3 regions of the Micromonospora robiginosa genome follow, and region 1 is predicted to be linked to each of the others. Evidence: riboswitches for the same ligand, from Rfam matches in the RefSeq annotation. Region 1 holds a riboswitch; each other region holds the start of a gene.
The links. A riboswitch is a leader RNA that binds a small molecule or an ion and turns the genes downstream of it on or off. The one in region 1 is predicted to bind cyclic di-AMP.

Region 1 (3,938 bases):
CATCCTCGACGAGCGCTACGCACGCGGCGAGATCGACGAGGACGACTACCGGCGGCGGCGCGCCGGCCTGAGCTGACCGCCGGCCGGCCGACGGCCGGCGGTGACCTCCCGGGCGGCCCGACCGGTCCTGGCTACCATGGCCCGGCGACGACCGGGCGTGGTCCGCACGCGTCCGCGCCGGCCGGTGACCGACCGGCCCGGTGACCGGGTCGCGCCGCGAACAGTTGGGAGACGCCGTGGGCGCCGACCACAGCCGCCCCGCCCCCGCGCCGCCGCGTGTCCGCCGGCTGCTCGTCGCGACCGTGGTGCCGCTCTTCGCGCTCACCGTCATCGCGGCGCTGGCGCTCTGGCCCCGCTCGGGGCCGGAACCGGCGGGCGGCGAGAACGTGCCGCGCCACCAGGGGACGGTGACCCGGGTGGTGACCGAGCCCTGCCCGCCGACCCCGGAGGCGCCGACCGGCGCCGGCGGCCCGTGCGGCACCGTGACCGTCGCCGCCGAGCAGGGCCCGGACGCGGGCCGGCAGGTCGAGACGCCGATCCCCGCCGGGCCCGGCGCGCCCCGGGTCGAGGTCGGCGACGAGGTGATCCTGGTCGAGCTGACCGACCCGGCCGACCCGACGGTGAAGGCCTACAACATCGCCGAGCACCAGCGCGGCACGCCGCTGGTCTGGCTGGTGGCGCTCTTCGCCGCCGCGATCGTGGCGTTCGGCCGCTGGCGTGGGCTGGCCGCGCTCGGCGGGCTGGTGGCCAGCTTCGCCATCCTGCTCGGCTTCGTGCTGCCCGGGATCGGCGCCGGCCGCTCCCCGCTGCCGGTCGCGATCGTCGGCGCCGCGCTCATCATGTTCGTGGTGCTCTACCTGACCCACGGGATCAGCGCGCAGACCTCGGTGGCGGTGCTCGGCACGCTCGGCAGCCTGGTGGTCACCGGCGTGCTCGGCACGCTCGCCACCGGCGCCACCCACCTGACCGGCTTCGGCAGCGAGGACGCCACCACGCTCTCCATGTTCCAGGGCGACGTGGACCTGCACGGGCTGCTGCTGGCCGGCATCATCATCGGCTCGCTGGGCGTGCTGGACGACGTCACGGTCACCCAGTCGGCGACCGTCACCGAGCTGGCCCGCGCCAACCCGGGGCTGTCCCGGCGGCAGCTCTACCGGGCGGCCACCCGGGTCGGCCGGGCGCACATCGCGTCCACCGTGAACACCATCGTGCTGGCGTACGCGGGCGCCTCGCTGCCGCTGCTGCTCCTGCTGGTCGCCGACTCCCGCCCGGTGAGCCAGATCCTCACCAGCGAGTTCCTCGCCCAGGAGATCGTCCGTAGCGCGGTCGCCACGCTCGGCCTGATCGCCGCCGTACCGCTGACCACGGCGCTGGCCGCGGTCGTCACCACCGCCGGGCGCCGCGAGGCGGACCCCGGCCGGCCGCCGCCGGATCGGGACGCGGCGATGGAGGCGCTCGGCGGAGGACGACCCGGCGGCCCGAGGAGTACGGAGGCCGCATGGTGACACTCCGCAGCGTGACGGCCGACGTCAAACGCGATGCGGCTCACGCTGGGCAATGTCGAATTCTCGCGATTGGTCGGCTTCCGGACGTAGATCCCCGGTCGGGATCTCGGGTAACCTCGCCCCCGGTCACCGCCGAAGGCGCGCACCGGCGCCTGCGGTGCCGCCGCCCAATCGCCTCCGGGCGAACCGGGGAACCAGGTACATGGGGTGAATCCGCGCGAGCGGTAGGGGCCACTTCCGTCCCGAACCCGTCAGCTAACCCGGTCGGCGGTCGACGGAAGGGAACACTGTGACGGCACCCCTGCGCCGCTGGTCGACACCCGTGGTGGCCGTGCTCGCCGCGCTCGCCGTGCTGGTCGGGCCGACCTCGGCGACGGCCGCCCCGCACGCCGCCGCCCCCAAGCCCTCCGGGCACGCGGAGGACGACGAGCCGCCGCTCATCACCGAGGCGATCGACTCCGCCAACCGGAACTACCTGCAGGCCAAGTCGAAGCTCACCACGTCGCAGCAGCGCCAGAAGCGGCTGGCCGCCGAGAAGGCCGCGGCCGAGGCCGAGCTGGCGGCGCTCAGCCCGCAGGTCAACCAGATCGCCGCGCAGTCCTACCGGACCGGCCGGATGGGCGCGATGGCGATGCTGCTGGAGAGCCGGTCGCCCGACTCGTTCGTGGAACGCGCCAGCGCCCTGGACGAGCTCAACCTCTTCAACGCGCAGCGGCTCGCCGCCGTCAACGACGCCAGGAACCGCGCCGAGCAGGCCAAGATCGCCGCCGACGCCGAGGTGCGCGAGCAGGAGAAGCAGACCAACGCGATGGCCCGCGAGCGGACCGAGGCGCAGAAGGCGCTGAAGCTGGTCGGCGGCCTGGGCTTCACCGGCGGCCTGGTCTCGGCCACCTCGCCGGTCGCCAAGATCGGCCCCGGCCGGACCGCCGACGGCGGCTGGAAGTCCGAGTCGTGCAGCGAGAACGACCCGACCACCTCCGGCTGCGTCACGCCGCGCACGCTGCACGCGTACAAGGAGGTCAAGCGCGCCGGCTTCAACCGCTTCGTGGGTTGTTACCGGCCGGGCGGCCCGTGGGAGCACCCCAAGGGCAAGGCCTGCGACTGGTCCCTGCAGAACAGCGGCTTCTCGCCGTGGCACAACAACGACACCCGCAGGTACGGCAACGAGGTCGCCGCCTTCCTCATCCGCAACGCGGACCGGCTGGGCATCTACTACGTGATCTGGAACCGGCAGATCTGGTTCCCGGCCACCGGCTGGAGTTCCTACAGCGGACCCTCCAACCACACCGACCACGTGCACATGTCGCTGCTCTGACGCGACAGGCACACACGGAAGGGGCCGCCCTCGGGCGGCCCCTTCCGTGTGTCCGGGTGCGACTCAGCCGGCGAGCGCCGGGTCCACCGGCGCGGCCGGGGCGGGCAGCGGGTCCGGGGACTGCGCCACCGTCCGCACCTCGCCGCCGCTGAGCCGGTACGACATGCCGACCACCGTGCACGCGCCACCGGCCACCCGCTCGGCGAGCACGGTCGAGCGGGCCAGCAGCGTCTCCACGATCTGCGCGATGTGGACGTCGACGATGCCGTCGAGGTCCTCGACCCCCTCCCGGGCGGCACGCAGCAGGCTGGGCGACACGGCGTCCACCACCGCGCCCAGGTGCCCGGCCGGGGCGGAGCCGGTGCGGACCGCCTCGCGGGCCGCCTGGACCGCGCCGCACGAGTCGTGGCCGAGCACCACCACGAGCGGCGTGCCGAGGACGGTAACCGCGTACTCGACGCTGCCGAGCACCTCGGGGCCGGCGGTGTGGCCGGCGGTGCGCACCACGAAGAGGTCACCGAGACCCTGGTCGAAGATGATCTCGGCGGCGAGGCGGGAGTCGGAGCAGCCGACGATCACCGCGAACGGGTGCTGGCCGTCGGCGACCGCCGCCCGACGACCGGCGTCCTGATTCGGGTGCTGCGGCACACCGGTGACGAACCGCTGGTTACCGGCCCGCAGCTCGGCGAGTGCCTCGTCGGGGGTGGTCGGGATCATCGCTGTTCACCTCGTCCTCACAGGGCACGACCAGGCCGGCCGGCGGCGGTGTCGGCCTCGCGACCCACCGTCACACGCGACCGACAGCACGTCAAGATTTCGTGATCCGCATTTCATACGTCAGCGTTCGACGTCGCGCCGGGTCGGGGTCCGGACCGCCGAAGCCATACGATGACCACCATGGCGACCACACCATCCGAGGACGGTAGCCGCCGCAACTGGACCTTCCTCACCAACCACGGGCACGTCCTGCTGGCCATCGCGCGCAACCCCACCGCGCGCCTGCGGGACGTGGCCGACGAGGTGGGCGTCACCGAGCGGGCGGCCCAGGCCATCGTGGCCGACCTGGAGAGCGGCGGCTACCTGCACCGCACCCGGGTGGGCCGCCGCAACGAATACAC
Region 2 (3,938 bases), 1.5 Mb from region 1:
GTTCTGGGCGGCGCTGCTCGCCGTGGCGTACCTGCTGGTCATCGCCGCCGCGGCGGACGCCGACGTGCGGGGCCGGCGGACTCCGTGGCGGTCCCGCCCGATGGTCTGGCTCGGCGAGGTCTCGTTCGCGTTCTACCTGGTCCACGTGCTGGTCATGGTGACCGTCCTGCGGCTCACCGGCGACTGGGGCACCGGGTTGACCGGTTGGCGGGGCCCGGTCGCCGTGCTCGGCTTCCTGCTGCTCACGCTGGCGCTCGCCGCCGCCCTGCACCGCTGGGTGGAGGTGCCGATGATGCGCCGCCTCGGCCCGTCGCGCCGGGTCCGCCGTGCGCCGGCCCCCGCCGCGCCGGGCGTGCCGGCGCCGCGACCGGCCGCCGACGACGCCGTCCGCTCGATCGAGTACGCCGGGCGGCGCCGGCCGGACTGAGCCGCGCGGCCCGCCCAGCGACGTCACGACACGCCGGACGGCGATGCGGCGCGGCGGCATCGGCGGTAATTTGTACCCGTGCTTCCGATCGCGCTCACCTGTCCCGTGTGGTGGGTGGCGCGCTGGGTCGCACGGATGCTGGCCAGCCTGGCCGTGGTGGTCGCCTTCTCGATCGGCGCCGCCGCGCTGCCGGCCGGCGTCTCCGCGGCGGCACCGGCGTCGACCGGCACCGCCGCCGGCCTGACGGCCCACGCCACCGCCGGATGGCAGCGCGGCACCGACGCCCAGCGGCACGACGACGCCACCGCCGGATGGCAGCGCGGCACCGACGCCCAGCGGCACGACGACGCCAACGCCGAACGGCAGCGTGGCCTCGCCGCCGCGCGGCAGGGCGCCCCCACCGGTGTGACCGAGCCACAGCCGGAGAGCGCCGCCGTGCCGCCCTCCCGCCGGCTCCCGCTGCCCGGCGGTCAGCCGCCGGCGCCGGCCGGCCCGCGGGCCCCGCCCGCCCGCTGACCCGCCGCGGGTCCGGCCCGCGCCCCTCCACCCGAACCTCACCCCGCACCCGCCCTCGGCGTTTCGGCGGCGCCCGTACCCGCCCGGCCCGTGCGGATCTTCCCGCTTTCGTCTCCCGTGAGGTGCCGACCATGTCGCAGACCGTTCTCCTCAACTTCCTCACCGCGGTTCCCGAGGCCGCCGCCATCTGGTCGGCGCTGATCGTGCTCGCGCTCGCCCTGCTCGCCGTGCTGGTCGCCCGCCCGGAGCGGGACGGCGCGACCGAGGTCGAAGCCGACCCGGTCGACGCGGACACCCTCCACCGCGCCGACCTCGCCCGATACGCCGACGAGGTGGCCGTGGCCGCCGCCGGAGCCGCCCAGACCGCACATCGCCGCCGCGAGCGGTGGCTGGCCGCGCAGACCGAGGCGGACCGGGCCTGGGCGGCGTACGACGAGGCGGACACCGCCGCCCGCCGCCTGGCCGCCGCCGGCGCGCTGCCCGCCCCGCACACGCCACACACCCCGACCGAGTACGCGGCACGGGAACGCTGGCTGCACCACGCCGCCATGTCGGCGCACTGGCGGGGCGACCTGACCGCCCGCCAACTCGCCGACGTGCTGGCCCACCGCAACGGGTGGGACCCGCGCCGCCACCCGGCCGAGCAGGAGATCGTGCTGGCCCGCACGGTCCGTGACGGGCGTCGGGCCGGCTGGGAGACTGCCGCCGAGCGGGAGCGCCTGGCGTGGCGGGACGCCGAACTGGCCGCCGAGTCGGCCCGCACGCTCGCCGCCGAGGCGTACGCGGCAGCCGTCGCGCTGCGGCCCGTGCCGGCGTCCCGGGCCCCGGCCGCGACCCGCGTCCCGGCGACGGCGGCCGTGCGGAGCGCCCGCTGGCGTCCGGCCCGGGTGGGCTGAGCCGACGACCTCGGCCGAATCGTTACCGAGTGTGGTGAGCCCGGTCACGGGCGCCGTCCGACCGGCGACGGCCGGACCCGATGACCGGTGCTGCGCCTGCTGCCCGTTTCTCCGCCGGCCGGATGTCCCCCTTTTGGGCGGACAGCTACCGGCGTAGCCGCTCGTCCCATTGAGGGGCATCGGTGACCGGCTGCACCGAATCCGTAGTCGCCCCGCACGTTTCCGCAGGTGGCGGCGCTTGGCAGGGCGTTTACCCGCCGGTAGTGTCGGCGCGTCCGGTGCGGTTGACGGTCGCAGATGGCGACGCCGTGCCGACCCGCCTAATCGTGCACACACGAACCGGGGACCCACAGCAACACCGGGGTGAATCCGCGCGCCACGGCCGCGGTAGGGCGTACTTCCCGCCCGAATCCGTCAGCTAACCCGGTCGGCGGCCACGGAAGGAGTTCCGCCTCGTGCCCTCCACCCCCCGATCGTCCCCCGCCTCCACGGCCACCGGGTACCGGCGCTCGCCTGACCGGCGACACGTCCCCCGACCCCTGATCGCCCGGCAGCCCGGGCGTCGCTTCCGCGGCCCTGCCGCCCGCCAGCGCGTGTGAGTTCCTCCGCGCGCCGGGCCGGCGCGTGCCGCTCACCCCCGTGGAGGAACCACCGTGAAGCACCACCTGAAGCGTCAACTGCGGCGTCTCGCCACCGAGCGCCCGTACCAGATCATCGCCGGCTCGGCAGCGGCCCTCGTGCTCGCGAGCGGCACCGGCGCCGCCCTCGCCGCCACCGACGACGCCCCGGTCCGCCAGGAGAACACCGCCTCGGTGGCCGACCTCGGCGCCCGGCTCGGCGACACCGCCAGCCGCAGCGAGGCCCGGATCGCCGTCCCGGCCCCGAGCACGTCGCCCAGCGCCACGCCCAGCGCGTCGCCCCGGCCCAGCGCCTCGGCCTCGGCGAAGGCTGCCGACCCGGACACCACCCGCACGGCCAAGCCGAAGCCGCCGTCGAGCCGGACGCTCGACTACGACTACCAGGCGCAGACCACCTACTACTACTGCGGTCCGGCCGCCGTGCGCAACGCGCTCAGCGCCAACGGCATCGAGCGCAGCCAGGACACCCTGGCCGTCGCCCTCGGCACCACCGAGATGGGCACCAACTCCGCCGAGGACACCACCCGCGTCCTCAACCAGCAGGTCAAGGGCAACCCGTACCGGACCCGCATGATCCCGGGCTCGGCCACCCGAGCGCAGATCGACCAGCTCCAGGCCGACGTCGTACGGGCCGTCAGCAACGGCCGGGCCGTCGTCTCGAACATCGTCGGCGACGCCACCGACACCAACGGCGGCTGGCACTCGTTCCCGGGCGGCCACTACATCGCCGTGGTCGGCTACAAGAACGACGGCCGGACCGTGCGGATCGCCGACTCGGCCGACCCGTCGCTGCCGTCGTACTGGGTCAGCACGATCGACCTGGCGAACTGGATGGCCACGCGCGGTTACTCCGCCTGACCTCTTTCTTCGGTACGCGTGAAGGCCGGCACCCGTTTCGGGGTGCCGGCCTTCTTCGCGCTTACTTGGTCCAGTGCTGGGCGACGAGGTCGGTGGCCTGCTTCTCCCACTGCGCGTAGGCGTCCGGGTAGGCGGAGACCTGCACGGTCTGCGCGGCGTCGGTCAGGGGCATGTCCTGCCAGCCGTCGACCTGCTTCAGCCCCTTCAGGAAGGCCAGGGTGGAGTGCTCGGGGTCGGTGATCTCCTCCGGCGTACCCCAACCACTGGAGGGGCGCTGCTGGAACAGGCCCAGCGAGTCATGGTCGTTGCGGTCGCCGAGGTGGCCGAGGTTCTCCAGCTTCGACTCCTGCAGGCTGGTCGCGATCGAGATGACCGCGGCCCGCTCGGGCAGGCCGGCCTTCTTCGTCGCGGCGATGATCGCCTTGGCGTTGGCGGTCTGCTCGTCGTTGAGGGTGATGGTGGACTGCTCGCCCTGCACGGTGGCCGTCACCGGCTTGGCGGCGGCGTGCGCGGGGGTGTCGGCGTGGGCGGCGATCGGGCCGGCGAACACGCCACCGGTGAAGGCCAGACCAGCGATACCGAGGATGCTCTTGCGCAGGATCG
Region 3 (3,938 bases), 450 kb from region 1:
GCCGGGGGGTCACCACGAAGCCGGTCGCCCACTTCGCCGTCGGCGCCGAAGCCGGGTTCTGGAACCACGCCTTCTGGCCGAGGTACCAGATCGCCGTCCAGTCACCCTGCCGGCCGGCCAGCGCGTACGTCTGTCCGGCGGAGGCGCGGGCGCCGTGGTCCGAGATGTACATCGTGTCCGGCGTGCCGTCCGGGCGCAGGCCGAGGTCGTTGACCAGCGGGGCGTCCGTGCTCGGCGCGGTCCGCAGGACCACCGCGGAGGAGCCGCGCGACGGGCAGGTCTCGGCCGGCGGGGTGGGCGTCGGTACGCCCGGCGGCTGCTGGTTGCAGCCGACGAACGCCGGCCGGTTGGTGGCGAAGTCCGGGTCGATGGTGACCAGCCCGGTCCGCGACGTGCCGGTGGTCCGGAACGGCGCCTTCATCAGGTCGAAGTAGTGCGACCAGTCCCAGTAGGGGCCCGGGTCCCAGTGCATGCCCTTGACCGTGCCGGCGGTGGTGCCGGGCACGTTGTCGTGGCCGATGATGTGCTGCCGGTCCATCGGGATGCCGAACTTCTGCGCCAGGTACCGGACCAGCTTGGCCGAGCTGCGGTACATCGCCTCGGTGTACCAGGTGCCCTGCCCGGCGAAGCCCTCGTGCTCCAGGCCGATGGACTTGGCGTTGACGTACCAGTTGCCGGCGTGCCAGCCGACGTCCTTGGCCTTGATGTGCTGGGCGACGTAGCCGTCCACCGAGCGCAGCGTGTAGTGCCAGCCCAGGTAGTCGGCCCGCTTCACGAGGTCGACGCTGGGGGCGAAGTAGCCCTCGGTGTCGTGGATGACGATGTACTCGATCTTCTGCTGCTTGGGCCGGTTGCCCAGGTCGTGGTTGCCGTAGTCGCCCGGGTCCGCGCTGAGCTGCTCGTACGGCGCGGGGATCCACTCGCAGGCCAACCGCACCGGGCACTCCAACCCGTCCGGTCGCGCGGCGTGCCGCAGGCCGAGCCGGGCCAGGCCGGCACGGTCCGGCTGCGCGGTGGTGGCGGCCAGCGTGACCCGCTGCCCGTCGTCGGTGGTGCGGGTGGCGCCCTGACCGAGCTGGTCGTAGACCTCGTCGGCGAAGGCCGCCGCCGCGTCGGCGGTGTCCGCGCCGGAGTAGCGGGCCACCGCGCCGTACCAGGCCGCGGCGTCGCTGCCGGCGCCGACCGGCCCGCCCAGTGCCTTCTGGTACGAGGCGAGCAGCGCCGCCCCGCCGCGGATGTTCGCCGCCGGGTCGGTGCGCAGCTTCTGTGCGTCGAGCCCGGTGAGCGTCGCGGCGGCGTCGAGCGTCTGGAGCGAGGCCTTCGGCAGCGGCGTCTCCCGGGCCGGCGCGGCGGCGGTGGCCGGGTCGAGGGTGAGCGGGCGGGCGTCGTCGCCGCGCGGGTCCTCGTCCTCGTCGACGTGGGCGCTGCCCGGCGTGGCGAGGACGTGCGCGGCGTCGGTCAGGTGCATCGGGCCGTAGCCGCCGCTGGTGCTGGGCTGGCCGGGGTGGACGTCCCAGCGGGACTCCAGGTAGGAGACGCCGAGCAGCACGTCCTGCGGTACGCCGTACTCGGTGGCGGCCGCGGCGTACTGCTGCTGCCGGTCGCCGGTGGGTGGGGCGGACTGCGGCGCGGCGGTCACCGGGCCGGTGGTCGCCAGCGCGGTGGCGGCGGCCACGGCGGCGGCGAGCAGTATCCGTCTGCCCGACGGCGGGGGTGAGAGGTGCATCGAACCTCCTGGACAGGGATGGGGGTCACTGCGTCCCCACCCTCACTCCGGGCACCCGCGTCGGTCAATACCTTTCCGGTGCTTAATGTTGCATGAAAGAAAGCTTCACTCGTGTCTCGCGTCAGATATTCGGCACGGAGTGTCACGGCCGTTCGGGTTGCGGATCGATAACAGAGGTCCCTACTCTGGTCAATCGTCGGCCGCCAGTCTCATCGTCCACCCCGGGCGGTGACGGTCCGACACCGCCGAGTCGCCCACGGGCGAACCGGGGACCCAGGTACCTGGGGTGAATCCGCAGCCACTGCGGTAGGGCGGCTCCCTTCCCGCCCGAACCCGTCAGCTAACCCGGTAGGCGGTCAGACGAAGGAGTACGGACGCCCGGTGGCACTCCATGCCCCGCGGCCGACGTCGAGCCGGTCTGCCGACCGGTCCGCCGTCGTGCCGCGTTCCCGCTGGTCCCGCTGCACCACCACACTCGCCGCCCTGGTCGGCGCCGCGGTCGTCCTGACCGGTGGCGCGACGGCGGCCCACGCCGAACCCTCGGTCGCCGAGATCGAGGCCCAGATCGACCGCGACTGGAACAAGCTCGAACCCGTCATCGAGCAGGTCAACTCCGTCCGCGAGCAGCTCGCCGCGCGGCGCCGGCAGGCCGACGCGCTCGGTAAGCAGATCGCCCCGCTCCAGGCCCGGGTGGACGCCGCGCTGGGGCAGGTCGGCGGGCTCGCCGCCGACGCGTACAAGGGCGACAACCTCTCCACCGTCAACGCGCTACTGGGCAGCCGCTCGCCGAGCGAGCTGGTCAGCGGCCTGGAGATGCTCGACCGCTTCGCGCACCACCAGCAGGAGCAGGTGCACGACATCGCCGAGCTGCGCGACGAGCTGGCCGCGAAGAAGAAGCCGCTGGACGCGATGGTCGCCGACCTGAGCCGCACCGAGGCGCAGCTCGCGGCGAAGAAGAAGCAGATCGACGCCGAGATCGCCAGGCTGCAGAAGCTGCGGCTCAAGGTGTACGGCAACGGCGGTGGCGGCAAGCTGCGTCCGGCCCCCTGCCCGTCCGGGTATCCCGGCGGCGCGGCCGGCGTGGCGGTCAAGTTCGCCTGCGCCCAGATCGGCAAGATCTACGTCTGGGGCGCCGCCGGCCCGGACCACTTCGACTGCTCCGGCCTGACCATGGCCGCCTGGGCCAAGGCCGGGGTCTCGCTGCCGCACAACGCCCGGCAGCAGCACGACGTGACGAAGCGGGTCAGCCGCGCCGAGCTGCGCGCCGGTGACCTGGTCTTCTACTACGGCGACCTGCACCACGTCGGGATGTACGTCGGCGACGGCTGGGTGGTGCACGCCTCCCAGTCCGGCAAGCCCATCACCATGAAGCGGTACGACGACGGCGACATCAACAGTTACGGCCGCCCCGGCTGAGATGTAAGGAGGGGCCCCCGCTTAACGCATTCTGCATAGGCGGGGGCCCCGCTTAACAGCGGCGGAGATCGTCAGCGCGTCGGCCAGGTGCGCCAGCTCTGCCAGGAGCGGCTCGGCGTCGGGCCGCGCTGGCCCTGGTAGCGCGAACCGTAGACGGCCGAGCCGTACGGGTGCTCGGCCGGCGAGGACAGCCGGAAGATGCACAACTGGCCGATCTTCATGCCCGGCCAGAGCGTGATCGGCAGGTTCGCCACGTTGGACAGCTCCAGCGTGACGTGGCCGGAGAAGCCCGGATCGATGAAGCCGGCCGTGGAGTGGGTCAGCAGGCCGAGCCGGCCCAGGGACGACTTGCCCTCCAGCCGGCCGGCGAGCTGGTCGCCCAACGAGATGACCTCCAACGTGGAGGCGAGCACGAACTCCCCGGGGTGCAGCACGAACGGCTGCCCCTCCGGCACCTCCACCATCGACGTCAGGTCGTCCTGCTGCATCGACGGGTCGATGTGGGTGTAGAGATGGTTGTTGAAGACCCGGAACAACCGGTCCAGGCGTACGTCGATGCTGGACGGCTGCACCAGCGTGGGCTCGAAGGGCTCCAGCGCGAGCGTGCCCGCCTTGATCTCGGAGACCAGGTCGCGGTCGGAGAGCAGCATCGGAACACCATAGCGACCGGTACGGGTGACCTGCGTGTCGGACTGCACTCTCGTACACGTGTTCGATAGAATGTCGGCATGGCTTCCTGGTCCGAATTCGCCGCCGACGAGCCCCGCCTCGCCGCCGAGATCCGCCTTCTGATCCA

Region 2: another riboswitch for cyclic di-AMP. It lies ahead of H1D33_RS14475 (C39 family peptidase); the one in region 1 lies ahead of H1D33_RS21410 (coiled-coil domain-containing protein).
Region 3: another riboswitch for cyclic di-AMP. It lies ahead of H1D33_RS23655 (C40 family peptidase); the one in region 1 lies ahead of H1D33_RS21410 (coiled-coil domain-containing protein).

Annotation. Positions count from the first base shown of each region.
Region 1 covers NZ_CP059322.2:4,888,960-4,892,897, forward strand. Annotated here, with positions in the region: gene H1D33_RS21400 (SHOCT domain-containing protein) at 1-76, shown strand, start outside; gene H1D33_RS21405 (YibE/F family protein) at 237-1,505, shown strand; cyclic di-AMP (ydaO/yuaA leader) riboswitch at 1,660-1,790, shown strand; gene H1D33_RS21410 (coiled-coil domain-containing protein) at 1,795-2,820, shown strand; gene H1D33_RS21415 (carbonic anhydrase) at 2,884-3,537, opposite strand; gene H1D33_RS21420 (helix-turn-helix transcriptional regulator) at 3,709-3,938, shown strand, end outside.
Region 2 covers NZ_CP059322.2:3,383,278-3,387,215, reverse strand. Annotated here, with positions in the region: gene H1D33_RS14490 (acyltransferase family protein) at 1-427, shown strand, start outside; gene H1D33_RS14485 (hypothetical protein) at 506-943, shown strand; gene H1D33_RS14480 (hypothetical protein) at 1,075-1,839, shown strand; cyclic di-AMP (ydaO/yuaA leader) riboswitch at 2,147-2,287, shown strand; gene H1D33_RS14475 (C39 family peptidase) at 2,493-3,335, shown strand; gene H1D33_RS14470 (hypothetical protein) at 3,397-3,938, opposite strand, start outside.
Region 3 covers NZ_CP059322.2:5,339,063-5,343,000, reverse strand. Annotated here, with positions in the region: gene H1D33_RS23660 (N-acetylmuramoyl-L-alanine amidase) at 1-1,726, opposite strand, end outside; cyclic di-AMP (ydaO/yuaA leader) riboswitch at 1,960-2,097, shown strand; gene H1D33_RS23655 (C40 family peptidase) at 2,165-3,142, shown strand; gene dcd (dCTP deaminase) at 3,214-3,792, opposite strand; gene H1D33_RS23645 (pyridoxamine 5'-phosphate oxidase family protein) at 3,871-3,938, shown strand, end outside.